2 regions of the Nonomuraea sp. B19D2 genome follow, and region 1 is predicted to be linked to the other one. Evidence: riboswitches for the same ligand, from Rfam matches in the RefSeq annotation. Region 1 holds a riboswitch; the other holds the start of a gene.

Region 1 (6,968 bases):
CGCTGGCCGAGCGCCGCCGCGACCTGCAACGCCTGTCGGAGCTGGTCAGCTCGTCGCGGGCGGCGTTCGGCGTCCGGTTCGACCCGGTGGGGGAGCGCATCGCCCTGGTGGACGAGATGGGCCACCTCATCAACGAGGAACGCGCCCTGCTCGTCGTGCTCGACCTCGTCGCGGCCGAGCGCAGGGGCGGCCAGGTGGCGCTGCCGGTCACCACGACCAGGGTGGCCGAGCAGGTCTGCCGCTTCCACGGCGTGCAGGTGCAGTGGACCTCCACCGCGCTCGACGCCCTCACCTCGGCCGCCGCCGACGCCGACATGATCTTCGCCGCGGACGGGCGCGGCGGCTTCGTCGTGCCGGAGTTCAGCCCGGCCATCGACGGGCTGGCCGCGTTCATGCGCATGCTCGGCCTGGTGGCCCGCACCCGCCTGTCGCTCAGCCAGATCGACGCCAGGATCCCCGAGGTGAAGATGCTCAAGCGGACCGTGCCCACGCCGTGGGCGGCCAAGGGCGCCGTCATGCGCTCGGTCATCGAGGCGGCCGAGGCGGAGCACGAGGGCCGGCGCATCGACACCACCGACGGCGTGCGCGTGGCCCACGACGACGGGAGCTGGGTGCTGGTGCTGCCCGCCGCCGCCGAGCCCGTCACCGACCTGTGGGCCGAGGCGAACGACATGGACAGCGCCCAGGCCTTGCTCGAACGGTGGGCCCGCATCGTCGAGCAGGCCGCCGGTTGACCAGCAGTCGCAGACGGTGACGGAGGCCACTCGGATGACAGTTGCGTTACAGGGAACCCGGAACGCCACTTACAGGGTGCGCGGACAGTGCCGCAAGATCGTAATGTAGAAACGCGCGGCGGCATGGACCACGGGGCGGGGGCGACGGTAACTTTGTCTGCGTCCAAACCACAGTCCAGTGCCCCGCCTTGACCTTTGCCGCTGATCAGCGTATGTTGCGGCATTCGCAAACTTGAAAAAGCGAAGCGAGGCGCGCCCATGAGCACCGTCGCCGCGTCTTCGCGGTAGGAGGCCGAGCCGATCGATGCCGAGCGTCTACTGCACGCAGTGCGGGCACGCCAACCCCGAGGATGCCCGTTTCTGTTCCCGTTGTGGGTCACCGCTGACCAGACACGAGGTCTCCGGGGACACCACATCTACGATCTCCATCGCGGGAATCGAGGCGTACGAGGCTGAGACAGGCGACATGCTCCTGGCCGAGCGGGCGCTCGTCGAGCAGTTGCCGCCCGGCACGGCGTTGCTGACGGTGACCAGGGGCCCCAACCAGGGGAGCCGCTTCCGGCTGGACAAGGATCTCACCACGACCGGGCGCCATCCGGAGAGCGACATCTTCCTCGACGACATCACGGTCTCCCGCCGCCACGTCGAGTTCTACCGGCACCGCGGCGGCCAGTTCTCCGTGCGCGACGTGGGCAGCCTCAACGGCACCTACGTCAACAGGGAGCGCATCGAGGAGGTCCCCCTGCACTCCGGAGACGAGGTGCAGATCGGCAAGTTCCGCCTCGTCTTCCTGATGCGGACCAGCACCGGCGCATGAGCGAACGAAGCGGGCGACCGACAAGCACAGCCTCATGCGAGCGCATGGGGCCGCCGAGGGAGGCCGCATGAGCGCACAGGCGGCCCGCTCGCACATGAGCATCGGGGAGGTGCTCGCGCTGCTGCGCGGCGAGTTCCCCGATGTGACGATCTCCAAGATCCGGTTCTTGGAGGGTGAAGGGCTGATCGAGCCCGAGCGCAGCCCGTCCGGCTACCGCAAGTTCACCCACCTGCACGTGGAGCAGCTGCGCTTCATCCTGACCGAGCAGCGCGACCACTATCTGCCGCTGCGGGTGATCAAGGACAGGATGGCGGAGAGCTTCGGCCGCCCGCGCGCCGTGCAGGACAAGCAGGAGGTCCGGCTCAGCCGGGCCGAGCTGCTCGAGGCGGCGGGGATCGACGAGGAGACGCTCACCGAGCTGGAGGACTACGGGCTGCTCGCCCCGGTGGCCAGGCGCTACGACGAGGAGGCGCTCAACGTGGCCCGGAGCGTCGGCGCCCTGGCCCGCTTCGGTCTGCGCGCCCGCCACCTGCGCGCGGTCAAGGCGGCGGCCGAGCGCGAGTGCGGCCTGGTCGAGCAGACCGTCGCACCCATACTCAAACGGCGGGCTCCCGGCGCCATCGGGGAGGCCGATGAGGTCGCGAGGGAGCTTTCCGCACTGTTGCTCGATTTGCACGCATCCCTTGTGCGGTCGGGGATCCGGTCCGTCCTGGGGCGCTGAGACCCTGTCGAGCTGGGAGGCGGAGGCGCGGTCCATGCCCGCCGGGTGTTACGTTGAATTGCAGTAGCCAGTCAGCAGAAGCGACGAGCCAGATAACTGTGCCGGGTGACCGGTCAGGAATACGGAGCAGCCCGTGTTGCAGATGGAGGTCGTGGGCGTTCGAGTAGAAATGCCCACAAATCAGCCGATCGTCTTGCTCAAGGAGGCACACGGGGAGCGGTTCCTTCCTATATGGATTGGCATGACCGAGGCGACCGCCATCGCCCTGGCCCAAGCGGAGGAGCCCCCGCCGCGGCCGCTCACCCACGACCTCTTCCGAGACGTGCTGAGTGCTCTGGGCGTAGGCCTGCGAGCGGTCAACATCGTTGCCCTGCGCGACGGCATCTTCTTCGCCGACCTGGTGTTCTCCAACGGCGTGGAGGTGAGCGCGCGCCCGTCCGACTCGATCGCGCTCGCCCTGCGCACGGGAGCGCGCATCTTCGCCAGCGAGGAGGTCGTCCAGGAGGCCGGGGTGATCATCCCGGACGACCAGGAGGACGAGGTGGAGAAGTTCAGGGAGTTCCTTGACACGATCACTCCCGAAGACTTCGGCAGGGCGGGGTAGGTATTTCGGTGCATTTACGCTTCACGACGCGCCGAGCCGGATCGTTGACTGAGCATGGTCGCGGTCCTACGGTGCAAGTGAAACCCGTGGCCGCCCTTTACGAACCCCCAGATCAGGCCACGGGATGAGAGAAAGCCGGAGGTCCGCGTGGCGGTCAGCAGCGGCGAGGGAAAGACGGCCGGCCAGGAAGATCCGGTACGGCGCGAGAGCGCGCGGCAGCGTGCCGGGGAGCAGGGCCTGCTCTTCGACGAGCAGCCGGCGACGCTGCCGGCCGACATTGGATACCGCGGGCCGACGGCCTGCGCGGCGGCCGGCATCACCTACAGGCAGCTCGACTACTGGGCGCGCACGGGCCTCGTGGAGCCCACGATAAGAGCCGCGCAGGGCTCGGGCTCCCAGCGGCTCTACAGCTTCCGCGACATCCTGGTGCTCAAGGTCGTCAAGCGGCTCCTCGACACCGGGGTGTCGCTGCAGCAGATCCGCACGGCCGTGCAGCATCTGCGTGACCGCGGGGTGGCCGACCTCGCGCAGATCACGCTCATGAGCGACGGCGTCAGCGTCTACGAGTGCACCTCGGCCGACGAGGTGATCGACCTGCTCCAGGGCGGTCAGGGCGTGTTCGGCATCGCGCTCGGCCGGGTCTGGCGGGAGGTCGAGGGATCCCTCGCGGAGCTGCCGGGGGAAAGAGCGGCGGTCGAGGACACCGTCCCGGCCGACCACCCCGCTGACGAACTCGCCCGGCGCCGCCGCGCGCGACGCATAGGCTGAGCGCGAACCCCGCCGCCTGCGTGGGCCCCGAACGGGGCCCCTACGCGCGGGCCGACTAAACGTGCCCTGTCGTGGAAATTCGTCCGTAACGGATAGGGTTGTAATCTAGGACAGCAAGGCTGACGACCCCGTGCGGGAGAGTCTCTGGAGCCTGAGGGCTCCGGGGCGCCGAAGGAGCAACCCTCCCCGGAATCTCTCAGGCACCCCGTACCGCTCGGGCGAGGCAACTCTGGAAAGCAGGCGCACCCGCCAGGCGCGTCTCACCGACGGTGCAAGCCCCGTTCGCGGGGTGAAGCTCTCAGGTCGCGGTCCCGCCGCGCTGACAGAGGGGGAGATCCGGCACTCGCCCGCGCCCTGGCGCCGGTCTCCAAAGCCTCGGGAGGCACTTTCCATGACCGACCTGTCAGCTCCGCCGTTCTCGTCCAGACACATCGGCCCGTCGGAGTCCGAGCAGCAGCGCATGCTCGAGGCCGTGGGCTTCGAGTCCGTGGCGGACCTGGTGGCCGTGGCCGTTCCCGAGGCCATCAGGGCCAAGGACCGGCTCAAGCTGCCCGCCGCCATCGGCGAGGCCGAGGCCATCGCCGAGCTGCGCGCCCTGGCCGGGCGCAACCGCGTGCTCACCTCGATGATCGGCCTGGGCTACTATGACACGGTCACGCCCGCCGTCATCCGCCGCAGCCTGCTGGAGAACCCGGGCTGGTACACCGCCTACACCCCGTACCAGCCGGAGATCTCGCAGGGCCGCCTCGAGGCGCTGCTGAACTTCCAGACCGTCGTCTCCGACCTGACGGGCCTGCCCGTCGCGGGCGCCTCCCTCCTCGACGAGGGCACGGCCGCCGCCGAGGCGATGACGCTGGCCCGCCGCGCCGGCAAGTCCAAGAGCAACGTCTTCGTGGTGGACGCCGACGCGCTGCCGCAGACCAAGTCCGTGCTCGCCACCAGGGCCGAGCCCCTCGGCATCGAGCTGGTGGAGCACACCCTCGACGGCGAGCTGCCCGAGTGCTTCGGCGTGCTGGTGCAGTACCCGGGCGCGTCGGGCCGGCTGCGTGACTTCCGCGCAGTGGCCGCCGCCGCGCACGAGGCGGGCGCGCTCGTCGTGGCCGCCGCCGACCTGCTGGCCCTGACGATCGTGGCCGCGCCCGGCGAGCTGGGCGCCGACATCGCGATCGGGTCGTCGCAGCGGTTCGGGGTGCCGTTCGGGTTCGGCGGGCCGCACGCCGCGTACATGTCCGTACGCGAGGGCCTGCAGCGCCAGCTTCCCGGCCGCCTGGTGGGCGTGTCGGTGGACGCCGACGGCGACCCCGCGTACCGGCTCGCCCTGCAGACCCGTGAGCAGCACATCCGCCGCGAGAAGGCCACCAGCAACATCTGCACCGCGCAGGTCCTGCTCGCCGTCATCGCCGGCATGTACGCCGTCTACCACGGCCCCGAGGGGCTGCGCGGGATCGCCCGGCGGGTGCACCGGTACGCCGTGGCCCTGGCCGGCGGGCTGCGCGAGGCGGGGCTGGAGGTCGTGCACCGCGAGTTCTTCGACACCGTGCTCGTGCGCGTGCCAGGCCGGGCCGCCGCCGTGGTCGCCGCCGCCGCCGAGCAGGGCGTCAACCTCTGGCAGGCCGGCGACGACCACGTGTCCATCGCCTGCGACGAGAAGACCGGGGCCGCCGAGCTGACCAAGGTGTGGGCCGCGTTCGGGATCGAGCGCACCGATGCGGACAGCGCCGATGTGGACGGGGACGCCGACGCGCTGCCCGCCTCGCTGGTGCGCGAGTCGGCGTACCTGACCCACCCGGTCTTCCACAGCCACCGCTCCGAGACCGCGATGCTGCGCTACCTGCGCAAGCTGCAGGACAAGGACATCGCGCTCGACCGCTCGATGATCCCGCTCGGCTCCTGCACGATGAAGCTGAACGCGACCACCGAGATGGAGCCGGTCACCTGGCCCGAGTTCGCCGCGATCCACCCGTACGCGCCCGACGACCAGGCTGACGGCTACCGGGAGCTGATCGGCACGCTGGAGGGCTGGCTGGCCGAGGTGACCGGCTACGACGCCGTCTCCATCCAGCCGAACGCCGGCTCGCAGGGCGAGTTCGCCGGGCTGCTGGCCATCCGCGCCTACCACCGAGCCAATGGCCACGACGGGCGCGACGTCTGCCTCATCCCGTCCTCCGCCCACGGCACCAACGCGGCCAGCGCGATCATGGCGGGCATGCGGGTCGTGGTCGTGGCCTGCGACTCCGACGGCAACGTCGACCTGGCCGATCTCGACGCCAAGATCGAGAAGCACCGCGACCAGCTGGCCGCGATCATGGTGACGTACCCCTCGACGCACGGCGTGTACGAGGAGACGATCACTGAGGTCTGCGCCAAGGTGCACGACGCCGGCGGCCAGGTCTACGTGGACGGCGCCAACCTGAACGCGCTCGTCGGGCTGGCCAAGCCGGGCGAGTTCGGGGCGGACGTGTCCCACCTCAACCTGCACAAGACGTTCTGCATCCCGCACGGGGGCGGCGGTCCCGGCGTCGGGCCCGTCGCGGTACGCGGCCACCTGGCGCCCTACCTGCCCGGCCACCCGCTGCGCGACGGCTCGCCGGTGGGCCCCGTCTCGGCGGCGCCGTACGGGTCGGCGGGGATCCTGCCGATCTCCTGGGCGTACATCAGGATGATGGGCTCTGAGGGGCTCACGGCGGCCACCGAGCAGGCCATCCTGTCGGCGAACTACCTGGCCAGGCGGCTCGCCCCGCACTACCCCGTGCTCTACACGGGGCGCGGCGGGCTGGTGGCCCACGAGTGCATCGTCGACCTGCGGCAGATCACCAAGGAGACCGGGGTCACCGTGGACGACGTGGCCAAGCGGCTCATCGACTACGGCTTCCACGCGCCCACCATGTCCTTCCCTGTCGCCGGGACGCTGATGATCGAGCCGACCGAGAGCGAGGACCTCGGCGAGCTGGACCGGTTCGTGGACGCCATGATCGCCATCCGGGGTGAGATCTCCAAGGTGGCGTCCGGGGAGTACGACAGGACGGACAACCCGCTGCGCAACGCGCCGCACACGGCCGAGTCGGTCACCGCGGACGAGTGGCCGCACCCCTACTCGCGGACCGAGGCCGCCTATCCGGTGCCGTCGCTGCGGGACGGGAAGTACTGGGTGCCGGTGCGGCGGATCGACCAGGCGTACGGGGACCGGAACCTGGTGTGCTCGTGCCCGCCGCTGGAGGCGTACGAGGACTAGGAGCCAGGCGGCGGGGGTCCTCGTCGCTTCGCGTACGAGGACCAGGAGGCCCGCCGGGCAGTCCTTCCGCGTCAACTGAGCAGACATGATCG
Region 2 (6,968 bases), on a different contig from region 1:
ACTTGTGCGCGGCCGCCATCGGGCCTCCCGTGTGGGAGCTCGACGGGCCGATGCCGATCTTGAAGAGGTCGAAGACGCTGATCGCCATTGATGGGCGCCTCTCATGCAGGGCCGGGGCCCCAGCGAGGGGCCCCGGGAAAACGGATCAGGATTCGCCCGAGGTGAGCGCCGTGTACTCCTCGGCGGAGAGCACTTCTTCTGGCTCGCCTTCGACGCGCACCCGGAACATCCAGCCCTCGCCGTACGGGTCGCTGTTGACCAGGCTCGGGTCGTCCACGACGACCTGGTTCACCTCGACGATCTCACCGCCGACGGGGGTGTAGATCTCGTTCACCGACTTGGTGGACTCCACCTCGCCCACGGAGTCGCCCGCCTCGACGTTCGAGCCGACCTCGGGGAGCTGCACGTAGACGACGTCACCAAGGGATTCGGCGGCGAAGGCCGTGATGCCGACGGTCACAGTGATGCCGTCGTCGAGGCCCGCCACCCACTCGTGCTCCTTGGTGTAGCTCAGGTCGTCAGGGATGTTGCTCACTTGTTCCTCCTGTAGAAGGGCAGCTCTACCAGGTCCATAGGTTCTTGGCTGCCCCGGATGTCCACGGCCAGGCCTGATTCGACGCCGGTGTCCACGTAGGCCATCGCGATGGGCCTGCCCAGGGTCTGGGAGGGCGCACCGCTGGTGACCTCGCCGACGACGGCGCCGTCCCTGGTGACCGGGTAGCCGTGGCGCGGCACCCGGCGTCCCCGCGCGACCAGGCCGACGAGACGGCGTCGCGGCGTGTCGTCCTTGACCGCCTCGAGCGCCGACCTGCCGACGAAGTCGCCCGGCTTGTCGAATTTCACCACTCTGCCCAGCCCCGCGTCGAACGGGGTCAGTTCGGCGCTGAGTTCGTTGCCGTACAACGGCATGCCGGCCTCGAGCCGGAGCGTGTCGCGGCTGGACAGGCCGGCGGGCTTGAGCCCGTACGGCTCGCCCGCCGCCATGAGCGCGTGCCAGAGCGGCACCGCGTCCTGGTTGGCGACGAACAGCTCGAACCCGTCCTCGCCGGTGTAGCCGGTGCGGGCGATGAGCGCCTGCCGCCCGTCCACCAGCCCGGGCAGGCCCGCGTAGTACTTGAGCCCGTCGAGGTCGGCGTCGGTGAGCGTGGCGAGGATCTCCTGGGACCGAGGCCCCTGTACGGCGATCAGCGCGTACTGGTCCGAGCGATCCTCGACCACCACGTCGTACGCCTTCGTACGCTCTATCAGCTCATTACCGACTTTTTCGTAGTTCGAGGCGTTTGCTACGACCATGAACTCTCCGTCCCCCAGCCGGTAGACGATGAGGTCGTCGAGCACTCCGCCGCGCTCGTTGACGATCATGGTGTACCTGGCCCGCCCGGGCGTCAGTGCCGACAGGTGGCCGACCAGCGCGTAGTCGAGGGCCTCGCCCGCCTGCGGCCCGGTCAGGAAGATCTCGCCCATGTGCGAGAGGTCGAACAGCCCGGCCGCCTGCCGAACGGCGTTGTGCTCCGCGGACTCGCTCCCGTACCGGAGCGGCATGAGCCACCCCGCGAAGTCGGTGAGCGTGGCGCCGAGGCTCTGGTGAACGTCTCGTAGCGGTGTTGGTCGGGACATTTGTCGCACCTCTGGACAGGATTGGATGCCAGCATCCTCCCCCTCTGTCATCGATGCCTGAGAGCTTCGCCCGAGTTTTGCCGGACTTTCACCTTCGGCGAGGCCCCCAAAGGCCTGCTTTCCAGAGGTCACCTCAGCCGCGCGGTCCTTTGCCTTGAGAGGTTTGCGGGGAGGGCTTGCTCCTTCAGGGACCCTGACCGGCTGTCAGGGTGCTCTCCCGCGCGGTTTTGCCGGTGATGTCCGTCAGCCTAGTGCTGTGATGGGGGTGTTGTCGCGTTCAGGCCGCTGATGGACTCCTCAAGTGAATGGCGGCTTTCCGCCCGGTCGCCATGGGTCCTGCGGTCAGCAGGCGGCGATGAGGGCCTCGAAGAGCGCGCAGTCCTCGGCGGCCTCCGGGTGCCACTGCACGGCCACGGCGAAGGGCGCCGAGTCCAGCTCGACCGCCTCGATCGTGCCGTCGCCGGCGGTGGCGCCGACCGTGAGCCCGGGCGCGAGGCGGTCGATGGCCTGGTGGTGGTAGTGGGGGACCGTCACGGGGTCGGCGCCCAGCGCCTTGGCCACGCGGGTGCCGGGCATGGCGGTGACGGGCATGGGACCGAAGCGGCCGGGGGCGGGGGAGTGGCCCGCGTGCCCGACCACGTCGGGGAGGTGCTGGTGGAGGCTGCCCCCGAGGGCGACGTTGAGCACCTGGAGCCCGCGGCAGATGCCCAGGTACGGCAGGCCCGCGTCGAGGGCCGCACTGATCACGGCAAACTCCGACTCATCACGAAATTTCCGGATATAGCCGGTGTGCTCCCCGGGCGACTCACCGTACCTCGCCGGGTCGATGTCCCCGCCACCGGCCAGGATGAGTCCGTCCAGGCGCTCCAGGACCCGCGCGGGCTCGCCGGCGGGCGGCAGCACGACCGGCTGCCCGCCGGCGCGTACGACCTGCTCCACGTACATGTACGGCAGGAGCGCCACGGTCATGTCCGCCCAGACCGTGAAGTTCGCCGGCTCGACGTACGACGTGATGCCGATGACGGGACGCTGCACGATGATCCCCCAGAGCTAGAGCGGCGTGACGTAGGCGCCGGAGATGCCGCCGTCCACCAGGAACTCACTACCCGTGATGAACGACGCGTCGTCACTGGCCAGGAACGCCACCGCCGCCGCGATCTCCGACGCCTCGGCGAAGCGCCCCAGGGGAACGTGCACCAGCCGCCGCTGTGCCCGCTCCGGGTCCTTGGCGAACAGCTCCTGCAGCAGCGGCGTGTTCACCGGTCCTGGGCACAGCGCGTTCACCCTGATGCCCTCCCTGGCGAACTGCACGCCCAGCTCGCGCGTCATCGCGAGCACCCCGCCCTTGGACGCCGTGTACGAGATCTGCGAGGTCGCCGAGCCCATGACGGCCACGAAGGACGCGGTGTTGATGATCGAACCCTTGCCCTGGCGCCGCATGTACGGGATGACGTGCTTGCAGCAGAGGTAGACGCTGGTCAGGTTGACCTCCTGGACCCGGCGCCAGGCGTCGATGCCGGTCTCCAGGATGGAGTCGTCATCGGGGGGCGAGATGCCCGCGTTGTTGAAGGCGATGTCCACGCTGCCGTAGGTGTCGTGGGCCGTACTGAACATCCGGACGACGTCGTCCTCGCTGGTCACGTCGGCCTTGACGAAGAGGCCGCCGACCTCGTTCGCCGCCTTGACGCCCGCCTCCTCGTCGACGTCCACGCAGACGACCCTGGCGCCCTCCGCGGCGAACCTGCGCGCGGTGGCCAGCCCGATGCCGCTGCCCGCGCCCGTGATGACGGCGACCCGATCCTGCAAACGCTGCACTTGATTCACTCCCAGGAAATGAAGACGTTCTTGGTCTCGGTGAACGCCGCCAGGGCGTCGGGGCCGAGTTCCCTGCCGAGTCCGGACTGCTTGAAGCCGCCGAACGGGGTCCAGTAGCGGACCGACGAATGCGAGTTGACCGACAGGTTGCCCGCCTCCACCGCCCGGGCCACGCGCAGCGCCCGCCCGACGTCGCGGGTCCAGATGGAGCCGCTCAGGCCGTAGGGGGTGTCGTTCGCGATCCGTACGGCCTCGGCCTCGTCCTGGAAGCGCACCACGGACACGACCGGCCCGAAGATCTCCTCGGTGAACGCCCGGTCCGTCACGTCGGGCGTCAGCACGGTCGGCGGGAACCAGTAGCCCTTGCCGTCGGGGCAGGATCCCTGCAGGTAGGGGGTGCCCTGGACGAAGCCGCGCACGCGGTCGAGGTGCTCGGCGCTGATCAGCGGGCCCATCTCGGTGCTCTCGTCGAGCGGGTCGCCGACCTTGACGCCCTGTACGGCCGTCGCGAGGCGCTCCATGAACTCGTCGTACACCTCGGCCTGGACGAGCAGCCGGGACCGGGCACAGCAGTCCTGGCCGGAGTTGTCGAAAACGGCATAGGGCGCGGTTTTCGCCGCCTTCTCGAGATCGGCGTCTGCGAAGACGATATTTGCGGATTTGCCGCCCAGCTCCAGCGTGACCCGCTTGACGTGCCGCGCCGCCTTGGCGGCTATCTCCTTGCCCACCTCGGTGGAGCCGGTGAACACGATCTTCGCCACGCCGGGATGCTCCACCAGGCGGGCCCCCGCGACCTCCCCTGCCCCAGGCAGAACCTGGAGCACCCCCTCGGGGAGGCCCGCGGCGAGGGCCAGCTCTGCCAGCCTCAGCGCGGTCAGCGGGGTCCACTCGGCCGGCTTGACGATCATCGTGTTGCCGGCCGCGAGCGCTGGGGCCATGCCCCACGCCATGATCATCATAGGGAAGTTCCACGGCACGATGACCCCGACGACGCCCAGCGGCTCCTGGAACGTGATGTCCACGCCGCCGGCCACGGGGATCTGCCTGCCGTGGTCGCGCTCCGGGGCGCCGGCGTAGAAGTGCAGCACGTCACGCACGTTGCCGGCCGCCCAGCGGGCGTTGCCGATCGGGTGCCCGGCGTTGGCCAGCTCCAGCCGCGCCAGCTCCTCGCCGTGCTCGTCGACCAGGTCCGCGAACCTGCGCAGCAGCCGCGCCCGGTCGCCGGGCGACACCTCGCGCCAGCTCCCGTACGCCTTCCTGGCACGCTCCACAGCCCGGTCGACCTCGGCGGCGTCGGCCAGCTCGACGTCGGCGACGACATCCTCCGTCGCCGGATTAACGATCTTCATGCGCCCCATTCACATCCGCTCGAAACCACGGAACAGCTCCCAATCCGTCACCGCCGCGTCGAACGCGGCCAGCTCCACCCGCGCGTTGTTCGCGTAGTGCTCGACCACGTCCTCGCCGAACGTCTCGCGCGCCAGCTTCGACCCCTCGAACAGCGCCAGCGCGTCACGCAGCGTGTGGGGGACGGTCTCGGCGCCGGCGTCGTAGGCGTTGCCCTCGTACGCGCTCTCCAGCGGCAGCTCGTTGTCGATGCCGTGCAGCCCGGCCGCGATCAGCGCGGACACCGCGAGGTACGGGTTGACATCGCCCCCCGGCACCCGGTTCTCCACGCGCAGCGACAGTCCGTGGCCGACGAGCCGGAGCGAGCAGGTGCGGTTGTCCACGCCCCACTTGACGGCCGTGGGCGCGAAGCTGCCGGGAACGTAGCGCTTGTAGGAGTTGATGTTGGGGGCGTACAGGAGGGTGAGCTCGCGCAGGCAGGCGAGCTGCCCGGCGATGAAGCGGGCGCCGAGCGGGGAGAGCCCGTGCGGCCCATCGCCCGCCATCACCGGATCCCCTTCGCTGCTGCGCAGCGAGATGTGGATGTGGCAGGAATTGCCCTCGCGCTGGTTGGGCTTGGCCATGAAGGTGATCGACTTGCCCTCCTGGGCGGCGATCTCCTTGGCGCCGTTCTTGTAGATGACGTGGTGGTCGCAGGTCCTGAGCGCCTCGTCGTAGCGGAAGGCGATCTCGTGCTGGCCCAGGTTGCATTCGCCCTTGGCGGACTCGACGTACAGGCCGGCGCCTTCCATGCTCCGCCTGATCCGCCTGAGCAGCGGCTCGATGCGGGCGGTGCCGAGCAGAGAGTAGTCCACGTTGTAGAGATTGGCCGGCGACATGTCCCGGTAGCCGCGTTTCCACGCGTCCTCGTAGCTGTCCTCGTAAACGCAGAACTCCAGCTCGGTGCCCACGTACGCGGCCAGCCCGCGCTCGGCGAGGCGGGCGAGCTGCCTGCGCAGGATCTGCCGGGGCGAGGCGGTCACGTCGCCGCCGCTCTCCCAGGCCAGATCCGCCATCAGCATCGCGGTCCCCTCGTGCCACGGCACCCTGCGCAACGTCGCGAGGTCCGGCTTCATCACGAAGTCGCCGTAGCCCCGCTCCCAGGACGACATCGAGTATCCGGAGACGGTGTTCATGTCCACGTCCACGGCCAGCAGGTAGTTGCACCCCTCCGAGCCGTGGTGCAGCACCTCTTCGAGAAAATAGCGGGCGGACAGTCTCTTGCCCTGCAGCCTGCCCTGCATGTCGGCGATCGCGAGGAGGACGGTGTCGATGCGCCCGGCCGCCACCTCGTCGCGCAGCTCGCTGACGGAAAGGAACCCGGTGCTCGACCCCTCGTTCACGCTGTCCCGCTCCGATCTGGGCTGAGGCGCTCTCCCGCTGATTGGGCTAGTGTTAGACCATTGAGGTGTATAGCGGGATCTCTTGTCAAGACCTGAGGACACGTTGGACGAGTCGGCGCGTTTGATGACGGTGTTACGGCCGGTGCGGGCCGGCAACGCCTTCGAGGAGACCGTGGAACGGCTGCTCCAGGCGATCAAGCTGGGCGTGGTCCCGCCCGGCGACAAGCTGCCGCCGGAGCGCGAGCTGGCCGTCCAGCTCGGCATCAGCAGGGTCACCTTGCGCGAGGCCATCCGCGCGCTGTCGGACGCCGGCTATCTCGACGTGCGCCGGGGGCGCTACGGCGGGGCGTTCGTCACGTACAAGCCGGACCCGGGCGATCTGCAGCAGGTCGTGGCCGAGATGGGCACGGACGACGTGTCGGACGCGCTCACGTTCCGCCTGGCGGTGGAGTGCGGGGCGGCGCAGGTGCTGGCCGCGTCCGGCCTCACGCCGGAGAAGGAGGACGTGCTCCGCCGCCGGTTGTCGGATCTGAACGAGGCCCCGATCGAGGACTACCGCCGCCTCGACACGGCCTTCCACCTGTCCATCGCCGAGCTGACCGGCTCGACCCTGCTCGCCACGGCGTGCGCCGACGCCCGCTCGCGGGTCAGCGACCTGCTGAACGCCATCCCGATGCTCCAGGTCAACCTGGACCACGCCGCCGTGCAGCACCAGGCCATCGTGGACGCCATCCTCTCCGGCGACCCCGACGCGGCCCGCCGGGCGGTGAGCGAGCACCTGGAGGGCACGGCAGCTCTTTTGCGGGC

Evidence for each region. Region 1 has a riboswitch for glycine ahead of gcvP (aminomethyl-transferring glycine dehydrogenase). Riboswitches for the same ligand answer to the same signal wherever they lie in the genome.
Region 2: linked by a shared signal. The riboswitch ahead of gcvT (glycine cleavage system aminomethyltransferase GcvT) and the one ahead of gcvP (aminomethyl-transferring glycine dehydrogenase) in region 1 are both predicted to bind glycine.

What each region holds. Positions count from the first base shown of each region.
Region 1 covers NZ_JBEFAK010000031.1:49,184-56,151, reverse strand. The annotation lists gene ABN273_RS40360 (sugar phosphate nucleotidyltransferase) at 1-734, shown strand, start outside; gene ABN273_RS40355 (double zinc ribbon and FHA domain-containing protein) at 1,039-1,551, shown strand; gene ftsR (transcriptional regulator FtsR) at 1,619-2,272, shown strand; gene ABN273_RS40345 (bifunctional nuclease family protein) at 2,406-2,876, shown strand; gene ABN273_RS40340 (MerR family transcriptional regulator) at 3,024-3,644, shown strand; glycine riboswitch at 3,768-3,867, shown strand; glycine riboswitch at 3,868-3,980, shown strand; gene gcvP (aminomethyl-transferring glycine dehydrogenase) at 4,036-6,876, shown strand.
Region 2 covers NZ_JBEFAK010000010.1:31,131-38,098, reverse strand. The annotation lists gene ABN273_RS19930 (L-serine ammonia-lyase) at 1-88, opposite strand, end outside; gene gcvH (glycine cleavage system protein GcvH) at 146-535, opposite strand; gene gcvT (glycine cleavage system aminomethyltransferase GcvT) at 532-1,617, opposite strand; glycine riboswitch at 1,652-1,749, opposite strand; glycine riboswitch at 1,750-1,847, opposite strand; gene ABN273_RS19915 (gamma-glutamyl-gamma-aminobutyrate hydrolase family protein) at 1,960-2,652, opposite strand; gene ABN273_RS19910 (3-oxoacyl-ACP reductase) at 2,668-3,432, opposite strand; gene ABN273_RS19905 (aldehyde dehydrogenase family protein) at 3,438-4,781, opposite strand; gene ABN273_RS19900 (glutamine synthetase family protein) at 4,791-6,161, opposite strand; gene ABN273_RS19895 (FadR/GntR family transcriptional regulator) at 6,286-6,968, shown strand, end outside.